DNA from 2 places in the Brevibacillus sp. M2.1A genome. Region 1 is predicted to be linked to the other one. Evidence: a T-box and tRNA genes for the amino acid it is inferred to sense, from the RefSeq annotation. Region 1 holds a T-box; the other holds one or more tRNA genes.

Region 1 (8,110 bases):
ACGCTGATCTCCAAGCGAGCGGGGGATGAACAGGGCTTCGTTGCAGGGATGAACAATGCCTACATGAGTCTGGGGAATATTTTTGGCCCAGCAGTGGCGGGTACGTTGTACGGGGTTCATTTGAACGCACCGTATTTGTTCGGCGCGATTATCCTGGTTCTCAGCTTGTTCTTGTCGCAGGTGGAAAGCCGTCGCAGTGTGAAAAGGGCAGTGGCCTAATAACTTTTGAAAGAGGAAAAGAGTAGCGCAAAGTGTGGAAACGCTTTGTGTTGCTCTTTTTTGCATTATAGGAAAAACGACCTGCATCTTTTATAATTTGTTCGAATTGGAATGATTTAGCATAATGTAGGGTGGAGTAAGAGGAGGGGGAAGCTTTTTGAAGAAATGGGCATCGTTTATTGTGTTTCTTACGCTAGTGATGACGGGCTGTACAGACTCTGATCCTGGGCAAAAAGACACTGCTGCGACACAACAAACCGCGAACTTGCAGGAGCAGACCAAAACGCCTGATCAGACAACTTCAGATACATCCACACAAACGCAGGCCAGAGAGCCACTGCCGCCTGTCAAGCGCGAGTTGACGGCATTTGAGCTCGCATTGGCAAACCAGGTGGTTGGAACCTATGCTGGCGAGAATTACGATGAAGAGAAGGTCAAAAAAGAATTGGATAAGCTCCCAGCTACACTCACATCGGAGCAATATCTCGAGGAGCTGCTGAAATTACTCGGAGAGGATTATCGCCCGTTCGTTCTCACGTTTGCCAATTTTGATTCCAGCGTAGACGTTCACTTGCAGCGGCCGACAGAGGAGATTACCTTGCCGGATACGCAAACGCATTTTGCCTTGTTGATTGATGCGAGTGGCAGCATGAAAGGAAAAGTCGGCAAAAAAACGAAGATGGAGGCAGCCCGAGAGGCGATTGACCAATTCGCGTCTGTCCTTCCGAAAAACGCGACGATTTCTTTACGGGTATATGGTCATAAAGGAAGCGGCAGTGAGCAAGACAAAGCATTATCATGCGCCAGCACAGAGACATTTTATTCGGAGACAGGCTATCAGAAGGAATCGTTTCAACAAGCATTGGGCAAAGTACAACCAGCAGGCTGGACACCAATTGCAAAAGCGCTGCAAGCCGTGCAAGAAGATATTCCACCCGGGACAAACGAAACATTCGTGTACGTGGTGAGCGACGGGATCGAAACGTGCGGAGGAAATCCCGTAGAAGCAGCCAAAGCACTGAATCAGTCGAGCATAAAGACCGTGGTGAACATTATCGGTTTTGACGTTGATAACGAAGGGCAGCGTATGCTCAAGCAAGTGGCGGATGCGGGAGCGGGGACATACATAACCGTGCAGGATGAAGAAGCTTTGAAAAAGCACCTTCGGGGCGAATACGACAAGCTCAAGCAGGCTTGGTATGCGTGGAAGGAAAATGCAAAAGAAGACGCACTCAGTCAAAAAGAAGCGAAGAAAAAACTCGCGGAAGATACCAAGGAAAAAGTAAAAGCGTTGGTGGAGGAAGAAAAACAAAGATTGCTGGACGCCAGGGAATATTTGAAAAAGAGATTTAACGGAAAAGGCGGAATTATGGATACCGATAGCGCCATTATCGACCGGAAGCAGGAAATATGGCGATACGCTGTGGATACAGGAAATGGGTTATGGAGAGATTCTGTTGACAAGGGCAATCAGGAGTGGCGTGAAGTCATTGAAGAAGGACAACAAGGGGTTCGGGACGCAAACGATAAAAAACCTTGAGGGAAACTCGCTTCCTTGACATTTTCTTGAAAGCAGTGTAAAAAGAGTATACGAATAGAACACCAACAAATTCATTGACGAGAAAGAGTAAGCTAATCCCCTTGTTCCCCAGAGAGTTGGCCCTAGTGCTGAAAGCCAACGTTCAAGACTTAGCCGAAAATCCTCTCCGAGAAGGAAAGCTGAAGCATTTTGGAGTAAGCTGACCCGGAATCCCACCGTTAGAAGGGACGCGTATGATGGTACGTAGTAGAGGTGCCGAAATGACATGCTTGCATGAAGATTTCGGAACAAGGGTGGTATCGCGAGATCAAATCTCGTCCCTTAGGGGGCGGGATTTTTTTGCGTTTTATGAACCTACACTTCTACGAAATTTACAGAAGAAGGAGTGTACAAGATGAGGAAAGTAGACGTAAAAGAAAAAGCGAGGACACGTGAGTTACGCGTTTTGGATCAGTGGAGGAAAGACGATACATTCCGCAAGTCGATGGACAATCGGCTGGGAAAGCCAAACTTCGTCTTTTATGAAGGTCCTCCGACTGCCAACGGACAGCCGCATATCGGTCACGTGCTCGGACGGGTCATCAAGGATTTTATCGGACGCTACAAAACGATGTCTGGCTACCGTGTCGTCCGCAAAGCGGGCTGGGATACACATGGTCTCCCGGTGGAGCTTGGGGTGGAGAAGCGACTTGGCATTTCCGGCAAGCAGGAGATCGAAAACTACGGGGTGGCCAAGTTCGTCGAAGAGTGCAAAAACAGCGTCTTCGAGTACGAAAAACAATGGCGCGAGCTGACGGAAGGAATCGCATACTGGACAGATATGGAGCATCCATATGTCACCTTGACCAACGATTACATCGAAAGCGTCTGGCATATCCTTTCTGACATTCATAAAAAAGAACTGCTGTACAAAGGCCATCGTGTCAGTCCATATTGCCCGGATTGCCAGACGACACTCAGCTCCCATGAAGTGGCGCAAGGCTATGAAGACGTGAAGGACTTGAGTGCGACCGTCAAATTCAAAAGCAAGACAAGCGACGACATCTTCCTCGCGTGGACGACGACACCGTGGACACTTCCAGCCAACGTGGCATTGACCGTTAACAAAGAGCTCGATTACGTGCGGGTGAGGCACAAGGATGAAGTGTACGTCGTAGCAAAAAATCTCGCGGAGAAAGTGTTCAAGGAAGACTACGAGGTTTTGTCCACGCACAAAGGCGCAGAATGGGTCGGAACCCCGTATGAGCCGCCTTTTGGCTATATCCAGGTAAACCATGGGCATATCGTCGTCGATGCGGACTATGTCAGTGATACGAGCGGAACAGGGATTGTGCATACTGCTCCAGCGCACGGGGAGGATGACTATCGCACGACCCGTCAGCATGGGCTTGATTTCGTGAACGTCGTAAATTTGGCTGGTCGCTATACCGATCAAATCTCGGATTTCGCAGGTCGCTTCGTCAAGGATTGCGACGTCGATATCGTCAAAGACTTGTCGCATCGCGGTCTGCTGTTTTCCAAGGAGCGGTACGAGCATAGCTATCCGTTTTGCTGGCGGTGTAAATCACCACTGCTCTACTACGCTATGGAGAGCTGGTTCATCAAAACGACAGCGATCAAGGATCAGCTAATCGAAAACAACAGCAAGATCGACTGGTATCCGGGCCACTTGCGCGAAGGGCGCTTCGGGAAATTCCTCGAAGAGCTTGTAGATTGGAATATTAGCCGCAATCGGTATTGGGGGACGCCTCTCAATCTATGGCTTTGTCAGGATTGTGGCAGCGAATATGCGCCAGGCAGTGTAAAAGAGTTGCGTGAGAAATCTGTGGCACCAATCGACGAAAAGCTGGAGCTGCACAAGCCGTTTGTGGATGAGGTGAAGCTGCGCTGCTCTTGCGGTGGTACGATGGAGCGGACGCCTGAGGTCATTGATGTGTGGTTCGACAGCGGTTCGATGCCGTTTGCTCAGTACCATCATCCATTCGGAGACGAAAAGGTATTCGAGGAGCAGTACCCTGCCGACATCATTTCGGAAGGAATCGATCAGACGCGGGGCTGGTTCTTCAGCTTGTTGGCAGTCTCTACCCTGTATAACGGAAAAGCCCCTTACAAGGCGGTCATCTCTACCGGTCACGTTTTGGATGAACACGGTCAGAAGATGTCTAAAAGCAAAGGAAACGGGATCGATCCGTGGGAGGTAATCGAAGAGTTCGGTGCAGATGCATTCCGCTGGGCGCTTTTGTCTGACAGTGCGCCGTGGAGCAGCAAGCGGTTCTCCAAGCGGATCGTCGCCGAGGCGAAGTACAAAGTGATCGATAAGATCCATAACACGCATGATTTTTATTCGTTATACGCCTTGATCGATGCATTCAAGCCAGAAGAGCATCCAACGCAACCATCTGTGAACAAGCTGGATCGTTGGATATTTTCCCGCTTGAATACCACCTTGCAGCACGTGGTAAAAGGTCTGGAAACCTACGATTTCATGAATCCGGCAGGGCATATCGAAACGTTCATCGACGAGTTGAGCAACTGGTACATCCGCCGTTCGCGGGATCGCTTCTGGAGCAGCGGGATGACGCCTGACAAAGTATCTGCTTACCAGACCCTGCGGGAAGTGTTGCTAACGCTGGCGAAGATGATCGCACCATACGCGCCGCTGATCGCAGAAGATATGTATGGCAATCTGGGAGGAGAGGGCAGTGTTCATTTGACTGACTATCCGAAAGTGAACACAGAAGCAATCGACGAAGCCCTTGAGCGGGACATGGAAATGGCTCGACACATCGTGGAGCTGGCGCGAAATGTTCGCAATGAAACTGGACTCAAGACCAGACAGCCTCTGTCCGAGCTGATCGTATCGATGGAGCAGCCATTTAACCTCGAGCGATTTGCCGGCATTATCGAAGACGAGATCAATGTCAAAAACATTCGGGTAGAGCAAAGCGACAGCAGCTTCGTAACGTATCATTTCAAGCTCAACCTGAGTGTAGCCGGAAAAAAATACGGCAAGCTCGTCGGGCCAATCCAAGGGTATCTAAAAGAATTGAACGCAGCCGATGCACAGAAGGCAGTGGACAATGGCTACTTGGATGTGGAGGTCGCAGGTGAGAGTGTGCGGCTTACGCTAGATGAGCTGCTTGTGGAAAAGCAAGGGAAGCAAGGCTTTGCTTCCGCATCCGGCTATCAGCTCCATGTGGCACTGAATACGACGCTGACAGAAGAGCTTGAGCAAGAAGGCTTGGTTCGTGAAGTCATCCGTGTCATACAGGATGCACGCAAAAAGCTGGATTTACCCATCGATAAACGTGTCCAGCTCACACTGGATGTAGACGATGAGCTACGAGCAGCCTTGGAGCGTTTTGATCATGTTTTGCGTGAAAGTGTACTCGTTTCGGATGTGACTTTTGCGAAAATAGCAGATAGGGAGAAAGTTTCGTTCGGTGACAAAACATTTGGCTTGCACATTGGATAACGAAGCAGTTGGATAAAGAAACAGCTAGGGAACATGGTTACTACACCGGTTCTCTAGCTGTTTTGTAATAATTCTGGGTCAAACCAAACATCCTCATAATCGCCCGCAACCAAAAAATTCCAGCCAACAGGTAATCCAAGCAAGTGCTATTTGACACCCCAGCAATATGTATACTATAATTTCCTCCAGAATGAAAATTCATTCCGCAAGAGAGGAGTCATGAACTTGTCTGAAACCAAGCGCGAATTAATCTTGGATGCAGCGCTCGATTTGTTTGTAGATCGCGGTTTTGATGGGACGACCGTTCCGATGATCTCCGAAAAGGCAGGGGTCGGTGCAGGTACCATCTATCGTTATTTCGAAAACAAAGAAGCGCTCGTCAATACGCTGTTTCAAGAATGTGTGGGGGAGCTGCTTGAGACAATCAATGATGGTTATCCTCGCACTTCTGATGACTTACGCGAGCAATTTCGGCATATTGCGAATCAGGTGATTCGCTACGCCAAAAAGAATTTGAACGCCTTGCTGTTTCTGGATTCCCATACAAACGGTCACTACCTAGACGAAGCCAGCCGCGAAGCATACATGAAGCTGCGAACATTTTTATGCGAATTCATTGAACGGGGACAAAAAAATAAGGTTATCCGTCCATTGCCAGCGGATGCATTGATTGCGATTATGGACGGGGCATTCATCGCATTGAACAAGTGCATCAAGGCTGGCGAAATCGAAGAAACCCCGGAATTGCTTGCCGGTGTAGAGGAAGCTTGCTGGGATGCGATCAGAATTCATTAATTCTGATCCTTCTTTTGAACAAAACGGAATGAATGTTCATTCCGGAATACTTTTCTATAAAGCAATAGGAGTGAGGCCTACATGAATAAGACGGGAAGAAAAGTGGTGGGGATGTTGCTGATCATCTCCCTTGCAGTGATTGGGACGGCTTGCAATCAGATGAAGCCGTCAACGGAAAGCGAAGTCCAAGCCGAGGCCAAAATTGTGGAAGCGGAGCCGGTCGAGCTGAAAAGCTTCCAATCGACTAGTGAACTGTCAGGGACACTTGCCCCTATCGAAGAGACGACTGTTTCTTTTGAAGTAGCCGGGGAAATCAAGTCGTTGCCGTACAAAGAAGGAGATGTTGTCAAAAAGGGAGAAGTGCTTGCCCGCCTCAATGCTACAGACTACTCTCTCCAGCTGGCATTGGCAAACGCTGAGATGCATGGTGCGAGCGCCGAGCTTTCCAAAGTAAAAAACGGAGCGCGGGAACAAGAAGTTCAGCAAGCGAAAGTAGCGGTCGAAGCGAAGAAAATCTCTCGGGATCAAGCACAAAAAGACTATCAGCGCATGGAACAGCTCTATAAAAATGGGGCGATCTCCGAAACCGAATTTGAAAGTGCCAAGAATGCCTTTGAACTAGCAGATAAAGATTATGCAGAAGCGCAAGAGACGTATTCGCTAGTGATAGAAGGCGCTCGGACTGAGGATATCAGCGCGACAAATGCCAGCTACCAAGGGGCGATGGTCACTCGCGATCAGGCTGCAGCTACTTTGGCAAAAACGGAAGTGAAAGCACCTATTCAAGGAACAGTGCTAGCGAAAATGGCTGATGTTGGGCAACTCGCAAGTTCAGGGGCTCCTGTCTATCGAATCGGCAACATCCAACAGTTGAAAACAGTCTTGCCTGTACCGGACAAGGACATCTCAGCGTGGAAGGTGGGAGATGAGGTCGAGATTCGTTTGTATGAAGACAAACGAATCGGAAAGGTTACGACGATTTATCCTGCGACGAACGAGCAGACGGGCACGATTAGCGTGGAAGTCGTCATTGATAACACCAAAAAAGATTGGTTTGCAGGGCAAGTCATCAGCGCAAAGCGAACCTTGTCTCAAAAGAAAGGCATTTTTGTCCCTGCCAAAACCGTTTTTAGCCGTGGTTCTGAGCCTTACGTTTTTTTGCTAGCGGATGAAAAAGCGATCAAGACCACTGTCACGATTGGTCAGTATGTTGACAATCATTTGGAAATTACTGCTGGCTTGCAAGCAGGCGACATGTTGATTACGAAAGGTGCTGATCGTTTGCTTGGCGGGGACTCTGTCACCGTGAAAGGAGGCAATCAGCCATGATCGAGTTTTTCATCAACAAGCGCAAAATCACCCTCGTTTTCTTTTCGATGCTCGTGCTGATTGGTATGTTCATCTCAGTTACGCTTCCGAAGCAAGAGCAACCAGACATTATCGTCAGCATGGCTACCATTACCACCGTGTATCCGGGAGCGACTCCTGAAAAGGTGGAGCAGACAGTCACGAAGAAGCTGGAAGAAAAAATCAACGAGGTGCAAGGAATCAAATCCATTAGTTCGGAGTCCCGATCAGGTGTATCCATTATCAACGTGCAAACAGAGAATGACGTTGAACCAAAAACGGTGTTTGAAGATGTACGGAAAAAGGTAAAGGATGCCGAGGCGGATTTACCCGATGAAGCAGAGCAGCCCTTCATCAATGATGACATGAGCCGGACTTTCATCCAGACCTTTCAAATCACAGCCAACTCTTTTGAAGAAATCCTCCAACTACGCGATATGCTTGATCTATGGAAGGATCAGCTTCGAACCGTGCCAGGCGTATCCGATGTTTCGATCCAAGGATTGCCGGAGCAGGAAGTAAAGGTCGCGGTCGATGCACAGAAGCTGCAACAATACGGCATTTCCTGGGCGCAAGTCATCCATGCTGTCCAAACGAAAAACGAAACAACACCCCTAGGTGATGTCAATATTGATACGCGAAAATATCAGCTCACATTACCAGTCAGCTATGAAGTAGCGACTTTTGAAAAGGTAGTCGTGACACGTACGCAGGAAGGAATGCCCGTCTATTTG
Region 2 (6,403 bases), 1.6 Mb from region 1:
CGCAGATATCGTTGTTGCGGACAATCAAATCCTGGTGAAGTCCAAGCATATCCTGTTCTATTCCCGTCTCTTGGAAGGAACCTATCCGGACACGACCAGAATTATTCCACAAGGAAGCAAAACGGAGATCACCGTTAGCACCAAGGAGTTTTTGCAATCCATCGAGCGCGCTTCCTTGCTGAGCCGCGAAGGCAAATCGAACGTAGTCAAGCTCGTTACGATGCCTGATGGAACCGTCGAAATTACGTCCAATGCACCTGAGATCGGGAAAGTAACGGACATTTTGATGCCAAAAGCAATGAATGGCGAAGAATTGAAAATTTCCTTCAACGCCAAATACATGATCGATGCGCTGCGTGCAATCGATAGCGCAGAAATCAAAGCGAGCTTTAGCGGCCCGATGAGTCCATTTGTGATTCGTCCGACCGATCATGACTGGATGCTCCATTTGATTTTGCCGGTTCGTACGTACTAAAATGTTTTTACGTAAAAGAAAGGAGCCAAGCCATGCGTGAGGTTTCCATAAGCACAGACTATATTGCTCTCGGCCAATTTTTGAAGCTGGCTGAAATCATTGACACGGGGGGAATGGCCAAAGCTTTTTTGGCTGAGGTTCCGATCCAGATTAATGGAGAGCTGGACAACAGACGTGGACGCAAGCTATATCCTGGCGATGAAGTGGCGATTGAAGGCTATGGTCGCTATCAAGTGGTACGCCCCTGAGAGGAGAGCGTGATTCTTGTTTCTCAAGAACCTGTCGCTAACCAATTATCGCAACTACGAAACGATGTCCCTGTCGTTTGACGGTCCCATCCAGTTGTTTATTGGCAACAACGCTCAAGGGAAAACGAATGCTCTCGAATCGATCTATGTTTTGGCACTCGCCAAATCCCACCGAACGCCCCGCGACAAGGAGCTAATTTCCTGGGATGCCGATTATGCCACGATCCGTAGCGATGTTCTTCGTCGCTACGGTTCTGTTCGTTTAGAGCTGCAGTTGACAACCAAGGGAAAGCGGGCCAAAATCAACGGAATGGAACAGCAGAAGCTGAGCGCCTATGTGGGGGCATTGAATGTCGTCATGTTTGCACCCGAGGATCTTTCCATTGTCAAAGGCGCACCTGCCCAGCGCAGACGCTTCATCGATATGGAAATCGGTCAAGTTTCACCTACGTATCTTTATTATTTGAGCAATTACAACAAAGTGCTGGCCCAGCGAAATCAGCTTTTAAAGGATTTGGCCATGAAAAAAAGTAACTCGCTGGAAATGCTGGCAATTTGGAATACCCAATTAGCCGATTTAGCGGTAAAATTGTTACGGAAGCGTTTTGAGTTCATTCGGAAGTTGGAGACGTGGGCACAGGAAATCCACACTGGCATTACCGATGGCAGGGAAAGACTTTCTTTGCATTACGTTAACTCATCGCCCGTTACAGAAGAGATGACGATAGATCAAGCTGTAGATAAAATGCTTGCTGCCTACGAAGAGGTTCGCGACCGGGAAATCATGCGGGGGAACACCCTTATTGGGCCACACCGTGATGATTTTTCACTTAAAGTGAACAACATGGATGTGCAAACGTATGGTTCCCAGGGACAGCAACGCACCAGTGCGCTGTCCATTAAATTGGCCGAAATTGAGCTGATTAAAGAAGAAGTGGGAGAATACCCCGTTCTGTTGTTGGATGATGTCTTGTCAGAGTTGGATGAACATCGGCAAACATTGCTGCTCGAAACCATTCAGGATCGAGTACAGACGTTTGTAAGTACCACAGGTGTGGAAGGCTTAAAGCATCAGGTTCTCCAGCAAGCCTCTCGTTTTTACGTGAGGGAAGGGAAAATCTCCGGAGAAAGGTAGGGGGTACAGGGATGTTTATTCACATTGGTGGAGATACTGTGGTGAGCACGAAGGAAGTTATTTCCATCCTCGATCATCAGACTGTGAAATCCTCAAAAATCAATAAAGCGTTCTTACTTGAAAAAAGTAAAACAGTTGTTGACCATAGTGAGGAAGAAACGAAGTCTTATGTAATCACCCAGAGCGCCATTTACTGTTCACCTATTTCTTCTCTGACGCTGAAGCGACGCGCTCAGTTCGTGGACAGCTTGGATCAGTTTCCCTTTGTACAAGCTGAAGTGGAGGAGTTGACAGAGTAGTGGATCAAGTGACGACGAAAGATACAAACTACGATGCGAGTCAGATTCAGGTACTGGAAGGGTTAGAGGCAGTTCGGAAACGTCCCGGCATGTACATCGGGTCGACCAGCAGCCGAGGTTTGCATCACCTGGTATGGGAGATTGTCGACAATGCCATTGACGAGGCGCTGGCCGGTTATTGCGACGAGATCTTGGTGGTCATTCATCCAGACAACTCCGTATCTGTAACCGATAACGGTCGAGGAATCCCGACTGGCATTCATGAAAAGACCGGGAAATCCACTGTTGAAACCGTTTTGACTGTATTGCACGCCGGTGGTAAATTCGGCGGTGGCGGATACAAAGTGTCCGGTGGTCTTCACGGGGTCGGTAGCTCGGTAGTGAACGCGCTATCCGAATGGATGGAAGTCGAGGTTAAACAAAATAACCAGATATACTACATGCGCTTTACAGTAGGTGCACCGGATGCCGATCTTGCTGTCGTAGGCGAGACCGATGAAACGGGAACAAAAGTAACCTTCAAGCCCGACCCGACTATTTTTACCGAAACAACTGTATTTGAGTACGAGATTTTGCAAAAACGTATTCGCGAGCTGGCGTTCCTGAACAAAGGATTGCGCATTACGCTGAAGGATACACGCCCAGATCAGCAGAAGGAAGAGTCCTTCCACTACGAGGGCGGTATCATCCAGTTCGTAGAATACTTGAATAAAAACCGGGAAGCCCTGCATGATGATGTGATTTATTGCGAAGGGGAAAAAGAAGGTCTTGTCGTGGAGGTTGCCCTTCAGTACAACGACAGCTATGTGAGCAACATCTACTCTTTTGCCAATAACATCAATACGCATGAGGGTGGTACTCACGAAACCGGATTTAAAACGGCTCTTACGCGTGTTATCAACGACTACAGCCGCAAGTTTAACTTCCTGAAGGAAAAGGATCCGAATCTTTCCGGGGACGATGTGCGTGAAGGTATTACCGCGATTATCTCCGTAAAAATTCAAGAGCCTCAGTTTGAAGGACAAACAAAAACGAAGCTGGGCAACTCGGAAGCGCGCAGCATTACCGAGTCTGTCTTTGGTGACCGTTTTAACACCTTTATGGAAGAAAATCCGGGTGTAGCCAAAAAAGTTGTGGAAAAAGCGCTCATGGCATCTCGTGCCCGTGAGGCAGCTCGAAAAGCACGTGAAATGACTCGTCGCAAGAGTGCCCTGGAAGTAAGTGCTTTGCCGGGTAAACTGGCGGACTGCTCTTCCAAGGACGCATCCGAATCTGAACTGTTCATTGTAGAGGGTGACTCTGCGGGCGGTTCTGCAAAGATGGGACGCGATCGTCATTTCCAAGCCATTCTTCCTCTTCGCGGGAAGGTATTGAACGTAGAAAAAGCACGTTTGGACAAAATTCTCGGCAACAACGAGATCCGTGCTATTATTACGGCTTTGGGAACAGGTGTCGGTGAAGACTTTGATATTTCAAAGGCACGTTACCATAAAGTCGTCATTATGACGGACGCCGACGTCGACGGATCGCATATCCGTACGCTTCTGCTGACGTTCTTCTTCCGTTACATGAAACAGTTGATCGAAGCGGGGTATATTTATATTGCGCAGCCGCCTCTTTACAGCATCAAGCAAGGGAAGACGCTGCACTATGCTTATACCGACAAGCAGCGTGATGAGGTTCTCGCTACCTTAAAGGCACAACCGAAGCCAAACGTCCAACGCTATAAAGGACTAGGTGAGATGAACGCGGATCAATTGTGGGAGACTACAATGGACCCAGAAGTTCGTACGTTGCTTCAGGTAGATCTCCAGGATGCTATGGATGCCGATATGGTGTTTGAGACACTGATGGGTGACGAAGTAGAGCCTCGCAGGGAGTTTATTGAACAATACGCAGCAAATGTACGCGATCTTGATATTTAATTGCGACGAAGAAAAGCTTGTCCTTTACCGGGCAAGCTTTTTTCTTAATGAAAATTTAAAAACACATTTGAAATATATGATGAACTGACTTATAATAGATTGTGCTTTTGTTAAACTCGTCTTTCACAAAAAAGTTCACCCACGCAATAAAAAAATATCAAATTTTCTATTGCAATGAACTTAAAAGTGTGATAGATTAAAGTTCCGGAAGTAATTACGGGCCTATAGCTCAGTTGGTTAGAGCGCACGCCTGATAAGCGTGAGGTCGGCTGTTCGAGTCAGCCTAGGCCCACCACTACTTACATAGCTGACATGGCAACTGTGTCACGAAAGCATTAGAATGGGGCTGTAGCTCAGTTGGGAGAGCGCCTGCCTTGCAAGCAGGAGGTCATCGGTTCGATCCCGTTCAGCTCCACCATTCTAAAACATCATCATTCCTCGGTAGCTCAGTTGGTAGAGCAATCGGCTGTTAACCGATCGGTCGGCGGTTCGAGTCCGTCCCGAGGAGCCATTCAAATGGCCCGTTGGTGAAGCGGTTTAACACAGCAGCCTTTCACGCTGTCATTCAGGGGTTCGAATCCCCTACGGGTCACCTAGCAAAACGCCCTGATAATAAGGGGTCCCAACAAAGTACTCGGAATATGCTTCAAAGCATTAACGTCACTTTGTTGGGAATAGCGGAGGCTTAGCTCAGCTGGGAGAGCATCTGCCTTACAAGCAGAGGGTCGGCGGTTCGATCCCGTCAGCCTCCACCACTTTTAATAACTGAATGTTTTACATGGAGCTGTGGTGAAGTTGGAGTTCACGCCGGTCTGTCACACCGGAGGTCGCGGGTTCGAGTCCCGTCAGCTCCGCCATTTTTCTCAAGCGATGGCGAAACAATTACGCTTGAGGCTCGGTAGCTCAGTCGGTAGAGCAGAGGACTGAAAATCCTCGTGTCGGCGGTTCGATTCCGTCCCGAGCCACCATTTATACCAAACACGCCGGTATAGCTCAATTGGTAGAGCACCTGACTTGTAATCAGGGGGTTGTGGGTTCAAGTCCTATTGCCGGCACCACTTTTTCTTTGAAAGCTGAATAAGGTTTACTTTTGAAGGACAAGCTTGGGGAGATAGTGAAGTGGCTAAACACGGCAGACTGTAAATCTGCTCCCTCCGGGTTCGGCGGTTCGAATCCGTCTCTCCCCACCATCTTTACTTCATGGCTATTGGGGTATAGCCAAGCGGTAAGGCAACGGACTTTGACTCCGTCATTCCTAGGTTCAAATCCTAGTACCCCAGCCATTTTTCGAGAGCCATTAGCTCAGTTGGTAGAGCATCTGACTTTTAATCAGAGGGTCGAAGGTTCGAGTCCTTCATGGCTCACCAGTTTTTAAAAAGCGAGAGATTGAATTTTATATGCGGTCGTGGCGGAATTGGCAGACGCGCTAGATTCAGGTTCTAGTGGTGGCAACACCGTGGAGGTTCAAGTCCTCTCGACCGCACCAATAAATATGCGGACGTAGCTCAATTGGTAGAGCGTCGCCTTGCCAAGGCGAAGGTCGAGGGTTCGAGACCCTTCGTCCGCTCCATAACATGTGCCCTTAGCTCAGCTGGATAGAGCGTTTGACTACGAATCAAAAGGTCGGGAGTTCGAATCTCTCAGGGCACGCATCTTCATTTTAAAAAGTGAAGAACGATATTCGGGAAGTAGCTCAGCTTGGTAGAGTACTTGGCTTGGGACCAAGGGGTCGCAGGTTCGAATCCTGTCTTCCCGACCATGTTTCAAATGAATATGCCGGTGTGGCGGAATGGCAGACGCGCGCGACTCAAAATCGTGAGGGAAACCGTGGGGGTTCAAGTCCCTTCACCGGCACCATATTCAAGCGGGTGTAGTTCAATGGTAGAACTCCAGCCTTCCAAGCTGGTCGCGTGGGTTCGATTCCCATCACCCGCTCCATATTTTGCGGAGGGATACCGAAGTGGTCATAACGGGGCGGTCTTGAAAACCGTTAGAGTGCAAGCTCACGGGGGTTCGAATCCCTCTCCCTCCGCCACTTCTTTTTATTACGAGATAATCATGGCGGCGTAGCTCAGATGGCTAGAGCGTTCGGTTCATACCCGAAAGGTCGGGGGTTCGATCCCCTCCACCGCTACCATAGGGGCATAGTTTAACGGTAGAACGAAGGTCTCCAAAACCTTTGGTGTGGGTTCGATTCCTACTGCCCCTGCCAAGGAACATTTTTAAAACGCGTACATTATGGCGGTCGTGGCGAAGGGGTTAACGCACCGGATTGTGGCTCCGGCACTCGTGGGTTCAAGTCCCATCGATCGCCCCATTTT

The links. The T-box of region 1 lies ahead of ileS (isoleucine--tRNA ligase). A T-box ahead of a tRNA ligase gene usually reads a tRNA of that ligase, here a tRNA-Ile.
Region 2: it has a tRNA-Ile gene. The T-box ahead of ileS (isoleucine--tRNA ligase) is inferred to sense a tRNA for this amino acid. The anticodon was not compared.

What each region holds. Positions count from the first base shown of each region.
Region 1 covers NZ_JABSUY020000001.1:2,162,075-2,170,184, forward strand. The annotation lists gene HP567_RS10650 (MFS transporter) at 1-219, shown strand, start outside; gene HP567_RS10655 (VWA domain-containing protein) at 377-1,759, shown strand; T-box leader at 1,825-2,084, shown strand; gene ileS (isoleucine--tRNA ligase) at 2,154-5,234, shown strand; gene HP567_RS10665 (TetR/AcrR family transcriptional regulator) at 5,460-6,029, shown strand; gene HP567_RS10670 (efflux RND transporter periplasmic adaptor subunit) at 6,111-7,358, shown strand; gene HP567_RS10675 (efflux RND transporter permease subunit) at 7,355-8,110, shown strand, end outside.
Region 2 covers NZ_JABSUY020000001.1:573,523-579,925, forward strand. The annotation lists gene dnaN (DNA polymerase III subunit beta) at 1-475, shown strand, start outside; gene yaaA (S4 domain-containing protein YaaA) at 508-723, shown strand; gene recF (DNA replication/repair protein RecF) at 740-1,858, shown strand; gene remB (extracellular matrix regulator RemB) at 1,870-2,157, shown strand; gene gyrB (DNA topoisomerase (ATP-hydrolyzing) subunit B) at 2,157-4,082, shown strand; tRNA gene HP567_RS02605 (tRNA-Ile) at 4,301-4,377, shown strand; tRNA gene HP567_RS02610 (tRNA-Ala) at 4,425-4,500, shown strand; tRNA gene HP567_RS02615 (tRNA-Asn) at 4,518-4,593, shown strand; tRNA gene HP567_RS02620 (tRNA-Glu) at 4,601-4,674, shown strand; tRNA gene HP567_RS02625 (tRNA-Val) at 4,762-4,837, shown strand; tRNA gene HP567_RS02630 (tRNA-Asp) at 4,863-4,939, shown strand; tRNA gene HP567_RS02635 (tRNA-Phe) at 4,975-5,050, shown strand; tRNA gene HP567_RS02640 (tRNA-Thr) at 5,065-5,140, shown strand; tRNA gene HP567_RS02645 (tRNA-Tyr) at 5,188-5,272, shown strand; tRNA gene HP567_RS02650 (tRNA-Gln) at 5,291-5,365, shown strand; tRNA gene HP567_RS02655 (tRNA-Lys) at 5,374-5,449, shown strand; tRNA gene HP567_RS02660 (tRNA-Leu) at 5,482-5,568, shown strand; tRNA gene HP567_RS02665 (tRNA-Gly) at 5,577-5,652, shown strand; tRNA gene HP567_RS02670 (tRNA-Arg) at 5,659-5,732, shown strand; tRNA gene HP567_RS02675 (tRNA-Pro) at 5,765-5,841, shown strand; tRNA gene HP567_RS02680 (tRNA-Leu) at 5,858-5,939, shown strand; tRNA gene HP567_RS02685 (tRNA-Gly) at 5,947-6,020, shown strand; tRNA gene HP567_RS02690 (tRNA-Ser) at 6,029-6,117, shown strand; tRNA gene HP567_RS02695 (tRNA-Met) at 6,143-6,219, shown strand; tRNA gene HP567_RS02700 (tRNA-Trp) at 6,221-6,294, shown strand; tRNA gene HP567_RS02705 (tRNA-His) at 6,324-6,399, shown strand.